DNA from 3 places in the Paenibacillus sp. JMULE4 genome. Region 2 is predicted to be linked to each of the others. Evidence: riboswitches for the same ligand, from Rfam matches in the RefSeq annotation. Region 2 holds a riboswitch; each other region holds the start of a gene.
What was found. A riboswitch is a leader RNA that binds a small molecule or an ion and turns the genes downstream of it on or off. The one in region 2 is predicted to bind cobalamin.
Positions count from the first base shown of each region.

Region 1: another riboswitch for cobalamin. It lies ahead of metE (5-methyltetrahydropteroyltriglutamate--homocysteine S-methyltransferase); the one in region 2 lies ahead of EXW96_RS24825 (ABC transporter substrate-binding protein).
Region 3: another riboswitch for cobalamin. It lies ahead of EXW96_RS10610 (energy-coupling factor ABC transporter permease); the one in region 2 lies ahead of EXW96_RS24825 (ABC transporter substrate-binding protein).

Region 1 covers NZ_SGWF01000012.1:199,540-204,517, forward strand. Annotated here, with positions in the region: gene metE (5-methyltetrahydropteroyltriglutamate--homocysteine S-methyltransferase) at 1-1,888, opposite strand, end outside; cobalamin riboswitch at 2,033-2,231, opposite strand; tRNA gene EXW96_RS10565 (tRNA-Asp) at 2,625-2,701, shown strand; gene gluQRS (tRNA glutamyl-Q(34) synthetase GluQRS) at 2,796-3,761, shown strand; gene EXW96_RS10575 (hypothetical protein) at 3,791-4,387, opposite strand; gene EXW96_RS10580 (hypothetical protein) at 4,475-4,978, opposite strand, start outside.
Region 2 covers NZ_SGWF01000021.1:29,163-34,140, reverse strand. Annotated here, with positions in the region: gene EXW96_RS24845 (Lrp/AsnC family transcriptional regulator) at 1-27, shown strand, start outside; gene EXW96_RS24840 (aminotransferase class I/II-fold pyridoxal phosphate-dependent enzyme) at 42-1,247, shown strand; gene EXW96_RS24835 (aspartyl-phosphate phosphatase Spo0E family protein) at 1,372-1,641, shown strand; gene EXW96_RS24830 (hypothetical protein) at 1,863-2,390, shown strand; cobalamin riboswitch at 2,416-2,623, shown strand; gene EXW96_RS24825 (ABC transporter substrate-binding protein) at 2,784-3,806, shown strand; gene EXW96_RS24820 (FecCD family ABC transporter permease) at 3,807-4,844, shown strand; gene EXW96_RS24815 (ABC transporter ATP-binding protein) at 4,860-4,978, shown strand, end outside.
Region 3 covers NZ_SGWF01000012.1:209,602-214,579, forward strand. Annotated here, with positions in the region: gene EXW96_RS10605 (hypothetical protein) at 218-463, opposite strand; cobalamin riboswitch at 876-1,063, shown strand; gene EXW96_RS10610 (energy-coupling factor ABC transporter permease) at 1,212-1,970, shown strand; gene EXW96_RS10615 (energy-coupling factor ABC transporter substrate-binding protein) at 1,976-2,260, shown strand; gene cbiQ (cobalt ECF transporter T component CbiQ) at 2,257-3,054, shown strand; gene EXW96_RS10625 (energy-coupling factor ABC transporter ATP-binding protein) at 3,051-3,881, shown strand; gene EXW96_RS26950 (hypothetical protein) at 3,865-4,017, opposite strand; gene EXW96_RS10635 (universal stress protein) at 4,519-4,950, shown strand.

The sequences.
Region 1 (4,978 bases), on a different contig from region 2:
AGAGCACAGCCCAATCCAGGTAATGCTGCCAGTCCTGTCTTTTGATCGGCAAACCTTCCCGCAAAGCAGGTTCATCGACTTGGATCATTTCAATCCCGGCTTTCTCCAATGCCTCAACTTCCTGACGCAGAGCCAGCGCAATTTGATAAGCCACCTTCTCGCGAGGAATATCATCTCTCACAAACGACCAGTTTAATATCGTGATGGGGCCGGTAAGCATTCCTTTCACCGGCTTGTTCGTCAACGATTGGGCGTACACCGTTTCTTCGACGGTCATCGGCTTGATGAATTCCACATCGCCGTAAATGACAGGCGGCTTGACGCACCGTGAACCGTAGGATTGAACCCAACCGTTTTGCGTAAAGAAAAATCCGCCCAGCTTCTCTCCGAAAAATTCTACCATATCCGTTCTTTCAAACTCTCCATGGACAAGCACATCCAGTCCGATTTCTTCCTGAAGGTTAATCCACAGCCGAATCTGCTCTTGAATAAATGTCTTGTACTGCTCTTCGGTCCACTCGCCGGTTCTCCATTTTTTGCGGGCTTGTCTAACCTCAGAGGTTTGCGGGAAGCTTCCAATCGTTGTGGTTGGCAGGATCGGAAGATTCCATTTGTTTTGCTGAAGAATTCGCCGTTCTGCAAAAGTACCCGCTCTTGCCGATGGCTGTTGATCGATCCGCTCTACCATTTCCTGAATGTGTTCCTTTTTTCTGGAGGAGGATGCATTGATTTCGCGAAGCGCTTGTTGATTTTTTTCAAGTTCGCGTGCGATCGGTTCGGAATCTTTATCTGCCACGGCCTTGGTCAGCAAAACAATCTCATCAAGCTTTTCATTGGCGAAAGCCAAGACTTGCCGAATTTCAGAACCAAGCTTGGTTTCCTGCCCGGTAGTGACAGGAACATGAAGCAGGCTGCAGGAAGGCTGAATGATCATTCTTTCATAAGGAACGTACTGGGACAACGTATTCAGCAATGTCAGCTTGGACTGCAAATCGGCAGCCCAAATGTTGCGCCCGTCGATCAGACCTGCGCCGAGCACCTTATCCTTTGGAAATCCATGCTTGGCCATATGCTGCATGTTCCGGTCGTAACCGTGCACCAGATCCAGTCCGATTCCTTGCACCGGCAGCGAAACCGTCGCTTCATAGTGCTCTACGGCATCAAAATAGGTTTGAAGCATAATATTCAGCCCCGGCGCCGCTTCATGCAGTTGCTTATAAATATGAGTTATCCGATCCATATCTTCAGACAATGAGCTGACTAAAACAGGTTCATCGATTTGCACCCACCTTACGCCTTCTTGCTCCAGTTCCCTCAGGATTTGAGCATACAATGGGAGGAACAATGCAATCAGCTCGTCCCATTGCCCGGACTTATACCCTTTGGATAGTTTTAAAAACGTATACAGCCCGATCAGTACCGGCTTCCCGTCAATGCCCAGCTTTTGCTTTGCTTCCCGATAGGCTTGAAGCGGCTTGTTGATGGTAAGCACCGGGGTAATATCATTCAATTCCGGTACAATGTAGTGATAATTCGTATTGAACCACTTGGTCATTTCGCAAGCAGGAGCCCCTTTGCTGCCTCTGGCCATAGCATAATAGGTGGAAAGGGAAACAACGCCGCCAGGGTAGTTAAACCGTTTGGGTACAATTCCGAACATTGCCGCCGTATCCAGCATATGGTCGTACAAAGAAAAATCATTGACCGGAATAAGGTCGATTCCTTTTTCCTGCTGGAGTTTGAGATGATTCAACCGCAGTTCTTCTATCTTCTTTTCAAATTCAGACTCCTGAATCTTGTTTGCCCACAAGGCTTCCAGCAACTTTTTCCATTCTCTGTTCACTCCAATTCTTGGATACCCCAAGTTACTGCTTTTCAACGAATCCATTCGGTCACCCTCCATTTTCATATTGCTTTTAAATTCCATGCAAAAAAGGCATCTTTCCCTTGGGTTAAAAAGGGTAAAGATGCCCCTCGTTTGTAAAAACGGTGGCTACCATTTTTAACACCTCCCTATCTCCCGTAGGTAAAAACAGTGCTGTCAGAACAGGCAGGTCTCCTGGCTCCAGAATCATGGTCAAAACGCGCCTTCCCAATCCGAAGATCAGTGGCATATCCGCGTTGACTCCTCTGTTACAGTGGCGGGACCGCGTCGGCATTTCACCGAACTTCCCTTTTAAGCTCCGGAACCGTTTGAAACGGACCGGAGCACCTATTCCCACAATATAAAATTGTTGCTCGTAAAATAATACATTACAAATAGTATTTATGCAACAGTCGAGGATGGTTTAGAATGGTAATGCCACAAGAGCACAGCGGCAAAAGCAAATAAAATGACAAGCATGATGAGGATACAGCACAATTCAATGAGCCTCAGCTTCCATAAGCATTTGCGGTTCATCTCCATCTTGCTTGCTCCCTCCCTCATTTATAAATATACGTTTACCTATTCCTGCCATATAAGTTTTAACGAAGGAAGGAGAAAAAAAGTTCCACATGAATCCGCAGCCTTTTTCATACGGTTGAACACGGTAAAATCGATTCGATCAACAAAGAGCTTGTCAGACCGCATCGATTCATGTTATTATACTGTTTGTGTCCGAGACACAACATTGCTAATGTGTGGAGCCGTGGTGTAGAGGCCTAACATGCCTGCCTGTCACGCAGGAGATCGCGGGTTCGAATCCCGTCGGCTCCGCCATGAATTTACATCCCATATCATCTTACATAGCCTAAAGAACACTGAGCAGAACGACATGTCTGCTCTTTTTGTATTCTTCAAGGAGCGTGAGAGTATGACCCGCCGCGGACGTTTCGCACCAACTCCATCCGGACTGCTTCATATCGGCAATGCCTTCACCGCCCTCGCCGCATGGCTGCAAATGCGCCAAGCCGGAGGAGAATTTGTGTTGCGCATCGAAGACATCGATAAAGCCCGCTCCCGTCCCGCCTACGCCGAGCAGCTTCAGGACGACCTGCTTTGGCTGGGCATCGATTGGGATGAAGGCCCGCGCGTCGGCGGTCCCTGCGCGCCTTATGAGCAAAGCCGGCGTGAATCCCTTTACGAGGAGGCGCTTGAGCAGCTGCAGCAAGCCGGACGGCTGTACCCGTGCTATTGCAGCCGCAGCGAGCTGGCGGCGATCGGCAGCGCGCCTCATGGGCTGGCATCCGAAGGCGCCACCTATCCCGGTTTATGCCGTTCGCTTTCGCCCGCGGAGCGGCAGGCAAGAGCCGCGAAGAAAACGCCTGCCCTGCGGTTCATCATGCCGCCGCACGAGCTGCGGTTCTACGATGCGGTAGCCGGGCCGCAAACCTGCGCGGGCGAAGCGCTCAGCGACTTTGTCGTCAAGCGCGCCGACGGCATGTTCAGCTACCAGCTCGCCGTGACGGTCGACGATGCCGCCATGGGCATCACCGACGTGCTGCGCGGGGCCGATCTGCTTGACTCGACGCCAAGGCAGCTGGCACTCTACGAAGCGCTGGGACTCCGGGCACCGGATTTTGCCCATGTTCCCCTGCTGGTCGATGCAAGCGGCCGGCGTCTGTCCAAGCGCGACAGCGCGCTTACGCTTGCTGCACTGCGAAGTGCGCAGGTTCCGCCCGAACGCCTGCTGGGAGCCTTGGCCCATCTGGCCGGTTGGATCGATCGCCCGGAACCTTTAACCGCCCGGGAGCTTATACCGGTCTTCGGACCTGTCCGGACGGCAAGCGGCCGATTAACCGTCAGTGAGCAGCTTCGGCACTGGCTCACAGCGGGCTAAGCCTGCTTGTGAGCTGTCCTTGGCATGACTTATTCGGACATCTTGTGATGCCCGGTGTGCACATGCGGTTCCTCCGGGGCTTTGGGCTGATCCTTATAAGACGAACCCATGATCACTAGAGAAAACAAAGCGATGGTAACACAAACGGTAAGAATGGATCCGGTTTTCATCTTTTCCCTATTGGGTTCAGTTCCTTGTAAAATTCCCGCTTCCTGCTTCATGGTCCGATGGAGAAGGAGCACAGCGATGACAAAAAGCAGCGTTAAGAAAAAGCTCATGGGAAGCAAGAAGTCGGGAGACAGCATAGAGCCAAGCATCGCCCCCATCATCCCGCTCATGACTCCGGCCATGAGCCCGTCCAGGACGGCCATCGCATGGAATGGCATTCCCAGCATCACCCCGCCGCCCACCCCAACGATCATGGCAAGCATACAGTTGATGGAAAAGCTCTGATCGGCTCCAAGTACGGTACCTGTAATGAGTCCTGTCATCGAGCCAATGAGCATGGCAGCCATCATGCCGGTCGTGCAGGACAGCTTTTGCCGGATACTTAACACGGTCAGGTAGGTTACTGCTGTCAGAGCAATGAGAATGGAAAATACAAGTACTTGAATGATGATATTCATACGGCATCCCTCTTTCCTGTCCTGATGGGATTGTGGTCAATCGTGAATCGGACAGCTCCTGAACCCAAGCTGTCCGATTTATTCCGTTCAGCCGTGATGATGTCCGCAGGAGCAAGCGTCATGGGAATGCGGCAGCTTCCAGAGCGGATTGTTGCAATACTTGGGATCAGCACCAACCATGCTCATGAACAAATGATGATAGTTCTCGCAGATTTTCAGCTCCGCAAGCACCCAATCCTCCGGATCGTTGGCGTAATGCTTCCAGTAATCGCCGGCCACGTTAATTCCCGGTACGGCCGGAATCCAGGATTCGGTCAGCAGCAGGTCCGGATCGCCGTATTTAGCGGCAATGTTGCGAATGTCCGGATCATCCAGCGCCATCAGGCGTCCGTCCTGAATGATGGTTTCGGTTCCTCCTCCGACCATTTCGCACGTCATTGTCGCAAAGTAGAGATGCAGATGCCAGTGTCCGACAGGCAGCCCCATTTTGGCCGCTTCACGTTCCGTCGAGCTTGAAATAATCGTTCCAAAGCCCATATGAATAACGCCGCTGCGCATGCGTTCATAGAGGCAGTTCAGCCAGCCCTGGAG
Region 2 (4,978 bases):
GATCGCCGCCTCTTGATCTCACCGTAAAGGACGCTGAGAAGATGATAGAGCATAAACAGGCCCAACAGCAACCGCTGCAGACGAAGTCGATGAGCGGCTATCTGGCTCCGCTCGTGCGTGAAATTCCGCCATCAGGCATCCGTAAGTTTTTTGATCTGGTGAGCGGCAGCAAGGATATTATATCCCTTGGAGTAGGGGAACCTGACTTTAGCACCCCGTGGCATGTCAGAGAAGCGTGCGTTTATTCGCTTGAACGCGGAAATACCAAGTATACGCCCAACTCCGGGCTGCCTGAGCTGCGGGAAGCGATTGCCGAATACTTGTACGAGTCGTTTCACGTCCCGTATGAGCCTTCCGAAGAGGTGATCGTCACCGTTGGCGGAAGCGAAGCCATCGATCTGGCGCTGCGCGCCTTGGTTACCCCGGGCGATGAGATTCTTATTCCGGAGCCCTGCTACATTTCTTACAGCCCGATTACCCGGATCGGCGGCGGCATTCCCGTAGGCATCGAGACTTTTGCCAAAGACGGCTTCAAGCTGACGGCGGAATCGCTCAAGGCGGCGATCACGCCCCGTTCCAAAGTGTTGATTCTGTGCTATCCAAGCAACCCGACCGGGGGCATCATGACCTATGAGGATTGGCTGCCGATTGCCAAAGTCGTTGAGGAGCACGATCTGATCGTTATCTCGGACGAGATTTATGCGGAATTGACCTATGAACAAAAGCATGTCAGCTTCGCTTCGATTCCGGGCATGCGCGACCGGACGATTCTTGTGAGCGGCTTTTCCAAGGCGTTTGCGATGACCGGCTGGCGGATGGGATACGCTTGCGGGCATCCCGACCTCATATCGGCCATGCTCAAAATCCACCAGTACACGGTCATGTGTGCGCCGTCCATGGGACAGGTTGCTGCCCTGGAGGCGCTCAAGCACGGCATGGAGGAAAAAGACCGCATGGTAGAGTCCTACAACCAGCGCCGTCGTCTTGTCGTACAGGGTTTCCGGGACATCGGACTGCAGTGTCATGAGCCTCAGGGCGCATTCTATGCCTTCCCTTCCATTCAGGCAACGGGGCTAAGCTCCGAGGAATTTGCCGAGCGCTTGATTCGTGAGGCGAAGGTCGCAGCAGTACCCGGCAATGTATTTGGCAAGGGTGGAGAAGGATTTGTCCGCTGTTCTTACGCGACTTCGGTTAACCAGCTGATTGAAGCGATTGATCGAATAGGCAATTTCATCAAAAAGCTTTAATTAAACAATATTATCCATTTTCAATCCCCCCAAAAACTGGTATATTAGATGTAGATTCATATTTTCATAGAATATGAATCTTTTTCTTTATAGGTCTAAAGATATGAAGCGGGAGGGATGAAGAATGGCTTTTCCGGAATATCAGCTTCGGCAATACATGAATAACGGCTGGATTCGCGAGAATGATCAGAAAGCCAAGTGGATTTTTGGAACAGGAAAACGTGCTTCGTCTGCCTTATCTTTAGAAGATCATATTTACCTTTTAAGACGCGAACTGGAGCGCCTTGTACAAAACGGAAATGACCTGACATCACCGGAAGTAGTGAAAATCAGTATGGAGCTTGATCTCAAAATAAATGAATATATGAATCTTCATCAAAAGGGCCGGTCTTGACCGGCTTCTTTTAATGAGATCGAAAGAAGTGTAAGTGAGCAGCAGAGTGCCAAAACGTCAAATGGTCAGCTGTAAGGATGATTTCAGCGCAGCAGCCAGGTTTTTCGTGCTTCCTCCTTATTCTTAAAAGCTTTGAAAGAGCAGGTCTTTTATGTTAACATCATAAAGGATATGTTGGAGAATCGGGGTAGAGAGGGAAAAACACGAGGGGAGAAACCGGCGTGAGAAGGAATGGGCTGCTCTGCCTGCTGCTGATGATGTTCGTACTTGCTGCAGGCTGCGGCGGAGGATCGAAGGCGGATGTGTCGATTTTCATGATAGGATCCAACGGGATCCCGAATGAAGCGGGAGAAAAGTTGCAAGCCTCGCTGCAAAGTGAAATAGGTGAATCGGCCAGTGTGCAAGTATTGGCGGCGCCTATATTTTCAATGGAGAAGCTGATCGTCGAAATAGCGGCCGGTCAGAACGGCATTCTGATGATTCCGGAGAATCATTTTAAAGCGATGGGCGAGCAGGGCGGTTATGTTCCGCTGGACGATGTGGCCAAAGCGGAGGATTTTCCTGAGGGCGTTCTGGAAGTTACGGAAGACGGCAAGAAGCAAAAGCATCTGTACGGCATCCCGATGGATCAAACCAAATGGTTTACGGAGCTCGAATTCGACGGCAAAAATCTGTTCGCGTTCATTCCGGCCAATGCGCCGGACAAAGAGAAAGCGAAGCAGGTCATGAAAATAATTGCCGAGAAATAATTGTGCATGCCAGTCATGCAGCGGACAACAACATAGCGGTTCAGGTGCCCGCACAGCCAATCAACGCTTGCGGGTTAAAAGGGAAGCCGGTGTGAATCCGGCGCGGTCCCGCCACTGTATACGGGTAAATGCTCTTCATGAAGTCACTGTCTGGAGCAGACGGGAAGGCGAAGAGCTCTGGCTCAGCGAAGCAGCCCGTAAGTCAGGAAACCTGCCTGAACATGCATTCGATGCAGCCTTTCGAGGAAAAGGGGCAGACGCGCAGCCTGCCGGCGGCATATCGACTTGATGTCGACTGCGGCCGCCAGGTTTGTCAGAGTGTGCCTCTGCTTCGGAGACGATCCGAAAGCAGGGGTCTTTTCGTTTTTTGAATGATGATAAGGAGATGGACCTATGTATTGGGATAAGACGACTCGCATAAAAAAAAGGCTGCTTGCAGCCGTTCTGAGCCTGGCTTTGGCGGGAACGCTGGCAGGATGCGGAAGCACTGCGCCAGCGCCGGGGCAAGGTCAGCAGGCGGAATCGCCGAAGGCGGGCGACGCCAGGCAGGAAGGGTCGGTCACATCGGCCAAACGGACGACGTATCCGCTCACCGTCAAAGACGCTACGGGTAAAGAATTTGTTTTTGAGAAAGCTCCGGAGCGCATCGTTTCCACTTCACCGAGTGAAACGGAAACACTCTTTGCTTTGGGGCTCGGAGATCAGGTAGTGGGCGTATCGGATTTCTGCAACTATCCAGCCGAAGCGGCGGCGAAGCCGAAAGTCGGCAGCATCATCAAGCCGAACGAGGAAGCGCTCGTTGCGGCCAACGCCGATTTGGTCATGACGGGGGTATCCATGAATATGACCGTAGTGGAGAAGCTTCGCGGACTGAAGGTGAATCTGTTTAAGGTCGAGCCCAAAACGTTAGACGATGTGATGAGCAATATTCTGCTCATGGGGCAAATCTTCGACCGCCAGGAGCAGGCGGAGAAGCTGGTCGATTCGATGAAGGCCGAACGCCAAAAGGTACTGGATGCGGTGAAGGATCTGAAGCCTGAGCAGAAGAAAAAGGTATTTGTCGAGTTTTCCCCCGGCTGGACGGTCGGTAAAGGCGAGTATATTGACGAGCTGATCAGCCTGGCCGGAGGAATCAATGTGGCGGGCGGCGAGAAAGGTTACGTAAAGCTTAGCGAGGAGAAGGTGATCGCGGACAATCCGCAGATTATTCTTTATCCGACGGGGATCATCGACGAGAAGAGCAATAAGCCGATGGATCAGTTGATTCGCGAGCGCAGCGGCTGGGACCGGATTGAAGCGGTGAAGTCGAACCGGTTGGTCGGGTTGGACAAGGACATTATGAGCCGTCCGGGTCCCCGGATTACACAGGCATTGACGGAAGTAGCCAAAGGAATATACCCGGAACTGGTGAAATAGATGAAGCGTAAGCTGTGGATTTGGGGCGGAGCCGCCTTGGCCCTGCTTGTATTCGCCGTTTCTGCGGCAGTATCGATCGGTTCGGTCCGAATTCCGTTCGGTCATGTCTGGGGAATCGTACTTCATCAGCTGCCTTGGATCGGTGAACGAATCCAGGGGGATTGGAGCGAAGCTTCGGAACAAATCGTATGGAGGGTCAGGCTGCCAAGGGTAGTGCTGGGCATTCTGGTCGGTGCCGCCCTGGGGTTGGCCGGCGCGGCCTTTCAGGGCGTACTCCGCAATCCGCTTGCCGATCCGTACACGCTGGGCGTTTCGTCCGGAGCATCGGTGGGTGCGGCTTTTTTGATCTTGTTCGGTCTGCAGTATACGCTCTTTGGGGAGTGGACGGTACCGGCGGTAGCGTTCTTGACCGGAGTACTGTCGCTCTGTACGGTGCTTTTGCTGGCACGGACCGACGGCAAGCTGCGTAAGGAAACCGTCATTCTGTCGGGTGTCGTAATGCAGGCGTTCCTGGGCGCCTTCGTCTCGTTAATGGTGGCGATGTCGGATCAGGTGATCAACGAAATCATCTTCTGGCTGATGGGAAGCCTGGCGCTGCGGGGCTGGACTTATTCGCTGGTGCTGCTGCCGTATTTGGCTGCAGGCTCCGCAGTGCTGCTCTGTTACGGCCGGTCGATGAATTTGTTTGCGCTCGGGGAGCGGCAAGCGGCGCATCTAGGCGTCCATATCGAGAGGACCAAGCTGATTGTCCTGATGGCGTCTACTTTGATCACTGCGGCGGCCGTATCCGTGTCGGGGGTGATTGCTTTTGTCGGGCTTCTGGTGCCGCATTTGCTTCGGCTGATGATCGGACCGGATTACCGCTTGCTGCTCCCCCTGTCTCTAATTGGCGGCGCGATTTATGTGCTGCTCGCAGATACGCTGGCCCGAACGCTGCTTAGTCCGACGGAGATTCCACTCGGGGTCGTGACGGCGTTTATGGGGGCTCCATTTTTTGCTTATTTGCTTCGGCGGAAAAAACGGATGGTGCGTGAGTGAAAGGAGGCCGGCGCGATGATTCAAGTAGATGTGGAAGAGGTGTCCAAGGCATTCGGAGCGCGGGAGGTGCTCCGGGGAGTCCGCTTTCGGGTGAAGCCCGGTGAATGGTTCGGTATTTTGGGACCCAACGGAAG
Region 3 (4,978 bases), on a different contig from region 2:
TAAAGGGCAGCCTGCCGTTGAAAAACACGGCAGCCGCCCACCTGCGGATCTTCTTCTCTTCTGGGCGACGATGAACCAAAAAGGTCGAGTAAGAGAGCAAGTATAGCCCTCTACTCGATCTTTTCAGTTTGGTAACGAAAAGTTAAGAAAACAGGGCCGTCCCTGCGTAGTTAAAAACTACTTATGGGACAGCCCCAATGATGCAAATGACTGTTCATCATAACAGCAGCAGATCGGCCTGCTCTTTCTTCAACTGCAGGGCCGATTTCATCGCTTCTTTACGCACCAGTTCACGTACGGCTTGAGTATTCTCGGCAAAGAATGAGTCGCATCTGCTCAAGCTGTACAATGCTTTTTTGGCAGCCTCGCAGGCCATCTTTTCACTTTGCAATAAATAATAACAAATGCTGTAGCAGTCATTTTCGTGTTTCTTTAAAAATGATATGCGATCCTTTATTTCCATAAACAGATCATCCCTAACATATCTTACTTACTTCATTATTTTAAGGGGTTTTCATTTGCTGGATAGTACTATTTTCTTCTAGTACCCATAATGAAGTATACAGAAGCAATATAAATAAAAGGTAAACAAAAGCTAAACGATTTCTTAACTTTAAGCCGCCGCTCTTTTGCAATTTACAGCCTTAGCGTTTCGTTTAGAGGGTAACTATAACCAATACATATCACTGGGGTTGATCTTATGAAAAAAGCGGCTCTGGATGACGCCGAATGAATCACAGGCCGAATCTTGCATTCGGATGAGGATTTTGATAGACAAAGTCACCTCATTCGTGTTATAGTTCAATAAATTCATGTTACATAATGCAATGCGACGACCGCCAACGGGCAAGTAGCATGGATTGACGCAAACGAATTGCATACATACTGAATCAGGTGCCTTTGCGACAGCAAAGGGTAACAGGGAATCGGGTGCAAATCCCGAGCGGTCCCGCCACTGTATTCGGGGAGTTTCTCCCAGCATGTCACTCGATCATCCATCGGGGAAGACGGGAGAACACGACGATCCGAGAGCCAGGAGACCTACCTGATTTATGCACCCCAAGGCCTTCGAGGAAAGGAGTGGTGTACGAACGATAAAAGCGACGATCACGCCAGGCTGATCTTGTCGTCTATTGATGCGTACCCCTAACCAATCCTGCAGGATTGGTTTTTTTGAGTTTTACAACGATTTGCCAGGGAGGAAATGTACAATGATTTCTAAAAAAGCAATAAGCACACTGTTGTTGGTCTCCGGATTTACCCTGTACCTGACTGTCAGCGATCCTCAGTCCGCCTATGCCATGCATATTATGGAAGGCTTTCTTCCCTACGGATGGGCGATCTTCTGGTGGGCCGTGTTTATTCCGTTCTTCATTCTCGGGCTGCGGTCCTTGATGAGAATTACGAGAGAAACACCGGAGCTAAAAATTATGCTGGGAGTAGCCGGTGCTTTCATCCTCGTTCTGTCGGCGCTGAAAATTCCTTCCGTGACGGGAAGCAGCTCGCATCCGACGGGAACAGGTCTCGGCGCTGTCATGTTCGGACCGCTGCCCATGAGCGTGCTGGGCTCCATCGTCCTGCTGTTTCAAGCTCTGCTGCTTGCCCATGGCGGGTTGACCACTCTTGGAGCCAACGCCTTCTCTATGGCTGTTGCCGGCCCCATGATCGGTTATGCCGCTTACCGGTGGATGATCAAATCGACGGGAAAACAAACGCTGTCGATCTTTACGGCGGCGGCGCTGGCCAACCTGTCTACGTATGTCGTCACTTCCATTCAACTGGCATTGGCGTTCCCGGCAGAGAGCGGCGGCATTTTGGCTTCATTCGTAAAATTCGGGGGCATTTTTGCGATCACTCAAATCCCTTTGGCCATCAGCGAAGGACTTCTTACGGTACTGATCTGGAACTGGCTGAAAGCCAACAGTTCGGAAGAATTATCGATTTTACAGCGTAAAATGAAAGGAGCATAACTCTCATGTCCCATCGGAAAACGAACCTTCTCATCCTGATTGCCGTCGTCTTGTTGGCTGTTCTTCCGCTCCTGTTCGTCAACGGCGAATTCGGCGGAGCAGACGGTGTCGCTGAAGAAATGATCACCGAGATTCATCCTGCTTATGAACCCTGGTTTGCTCCGCTGATGGAGCCTCCGGCAGAGACCGAAAGCATGCTGTTTGCGCTGCAGGCCGCCATTGGCGCCGGTTTTATCGGCTTTGCCTTCGGATGGTTCAAGGGTAGAGCCTCCAAATCCAAAACCACATGATCAAGCTGATCGATACATTTTCTTACACCAACAGGCTGCGCTCCGTTTCCCCGATGTGGAAAAGCGGATTCGCAGCCGTTCTGATGGTGCTGTCTTATTTGTCCCATCCTGTGACCCAGATGATGATCGTCGGCTGGCTGTTCGTCTGGATAACCTTGTACGCCCGGATTCCCGTCAAAGCGTACAGCCTGCTGATCGGAGCCTCCTGCCTGTTTTATGCGGCCAGTCTGCCGGCTATTGTCATCGAGTTTACATCCGCCGGCCCGGTTTCGCCCGATGGAATGATCCTCTTTACGTTTGCGCGGTGGACGTCTTATGTTACAGAAGCGGGCATTTACGAAGCGGGCAGCTTGCTGGCCCGGATCATCGCATGCTTATCCTGCCTGGCCTTTGTCATGCTGACGACGCCTATGTCCGAGCTGTTTCAGGTGATGAAAAAATGGCGTGTACCTTCTCTGGTGCTGGAATTGATGATAATCATGTACCGCTTTCTCTTCGTACTTTCGGATACGGCACAACAGATGTATACGGCTCAGAGAGCCCGCGGCGGCCAGACCGGCTTCTACCGCAGGCTGAACGATACGGCAGTCCTGATCGTCCGGTTGTTCGGCAAGTCGATGCATCGGTACCAAGGGCTTTCGCAGGGCTTGGTAACCAGAGGCTTTGCCGACAGCATTCAAATGGCGCCGGTTCAAGCCGCTCCCCTGCCCTTTCGTTATATATGGGAAAGCCGTATCGGAGTGATTTTATTACTGCTAATCGAGCTGTGGCTTCGCTGGGGGGAAATGCTGTGAAATCCATTATGGAGGCTTACGATGTACGCTACAGCTACCCGGGAACTCAAGCCGAAGCGCTTCAGGGCTTGACCATGAGCCTGCCCGAAGGCAAGAAAACTGCCATTTGCGGCCATAACGGGTCGGGCAAATCGACCTTGTTCCTGCATGCGGTCGGCATTCACCGCCCGGCTTCCGGAAGGATGCACTGGAAAGGCGCTCCCATGTCCTATCGTGCGGATGATCTCAAAAAGCTGCGGCAGCAAGTCGGACTGGTGTTCCAGGACCCGGAACAGCAGTTGATTTTGAGTACGCCGTATGAAGATATTTCCTACGGTCTTCGCAATGCCGGGGTACCCGAGCATGAGATGATCCGGCGCATCCAACATATTCTTGGTACCATGGGTCTGGAGCATTTGGCTAATACACCTATTCATCACTTAAGCCTCGGTCAAAAAAAGCGTGTCGCCCTGGCCGGCGTGATGGTCCTCAAGCCCGAGCTGCTGCTGCTGGACGAACCGACCGCTTACCTGGACCGCTCATCCGAGCAGCGGCTGGTGGAGGAATTGGACCGCATTCATGCCCAAGGCACCACTGTCGTGATGGCCACGCACGATATGAATTTGGCCTATGCATGGGCGGACTGGGTCCTGGTGATGGACAAAGGGAAGTGTTTGCTGGAAGGCACGCCTTTCGAGGTGTTTGAACAGGAAGACTTGATCCTGTCGCTCGGTCTGGAACCGCCTTTGTTGCTGCAGGTTTGGTCCAGTTTACCCGAACACGTGCGTGAGGAAAGTATTCCTCCCCGCAGCATGGCTGAGCTGAAGGAGCTTATGAAACAATTGTAAGCATGGGAAAGAGCCGGTTCCCTTGCTTCAGATAGGCTTTGCTGAACGGTACCTGAATCCCCGGATGATCTTTGATGTGTTCGGTGACCAGACCGCGGGCTCCTATCCAATCGCTTTCCATTGGTTCTTCCGACAATACCGGAATGTCCCCTCGTTTGGCGGCTTGTTCCAATATTGCTTTTATTGGGGCTAAGCCGCTGCCCCCGCCATGCAAACTATTTGTCAACGCTTTTATTAGGATTTTTTATAATTAATTGCAGAGGATTGTCCAGAAATGTGGTAAAGTAAGATGATCGAAGTATATCAGAGTGATGTTTAAATGAGGAAATGTTCTGGTTACGATATCTTCGCATTCTTCAAATTCATGTTGGATATCCATAGCCTTTGGTCTTTCAGAATGATGGTCTCCGCGGCTTTCCGTTTTCCTGTCTTTTGGATACTCAATACTGAGCAAACCGAAAGTTATCCATATGCTCCTCACAACGGCCACCCCCTTATTTTTGTTAACCCCTTTGAGGATTTATACGAAATTATACCAAATGACTTTCTAAAAATAGCTTATCTGTGATTTTTCTCATATGATCAAAGCCGAATTTCATTTATGATCGATGTATAAATCAAAAAGGCGGTGGATGCTATGTTATGTTCCAAAATTCTTGTCGCTTATGACGGTTCCGATCAAGCGGAGAAGGCACTGCTTAAAGCCGTTGAATTGGCTAAACTTAATGAGCAAATCGAGATCCTAGTGCTGCATGTCGTCTCTCCTTCCGCTCCTTATACGGGCTATGAGTATATTCCATCTCCGGATATCATTGAGCTGGTCATGAAGCAGGGCAGTAAAACCTTGCAGCAAGCTGAAAAGGTCTTAGCAGGGATCCCCAACAAATGGAACAAAGCTTTACATAAGGGCTATCCCGCCGAGACCATTCTCGATTACGCCAAAACATCCGGCTGCGATTTGATCGTCATAGGAAGCAGAGGGCTCAGCGGGCTGAAGGAATTATTTCTGGGCAGTGTCAGCCACAATGTCGTTCAGCATTCCCCGGTTCCCGTTTTAGTAGTAAAATAAACCATCGTCTAATCTGATACAAAAAGAG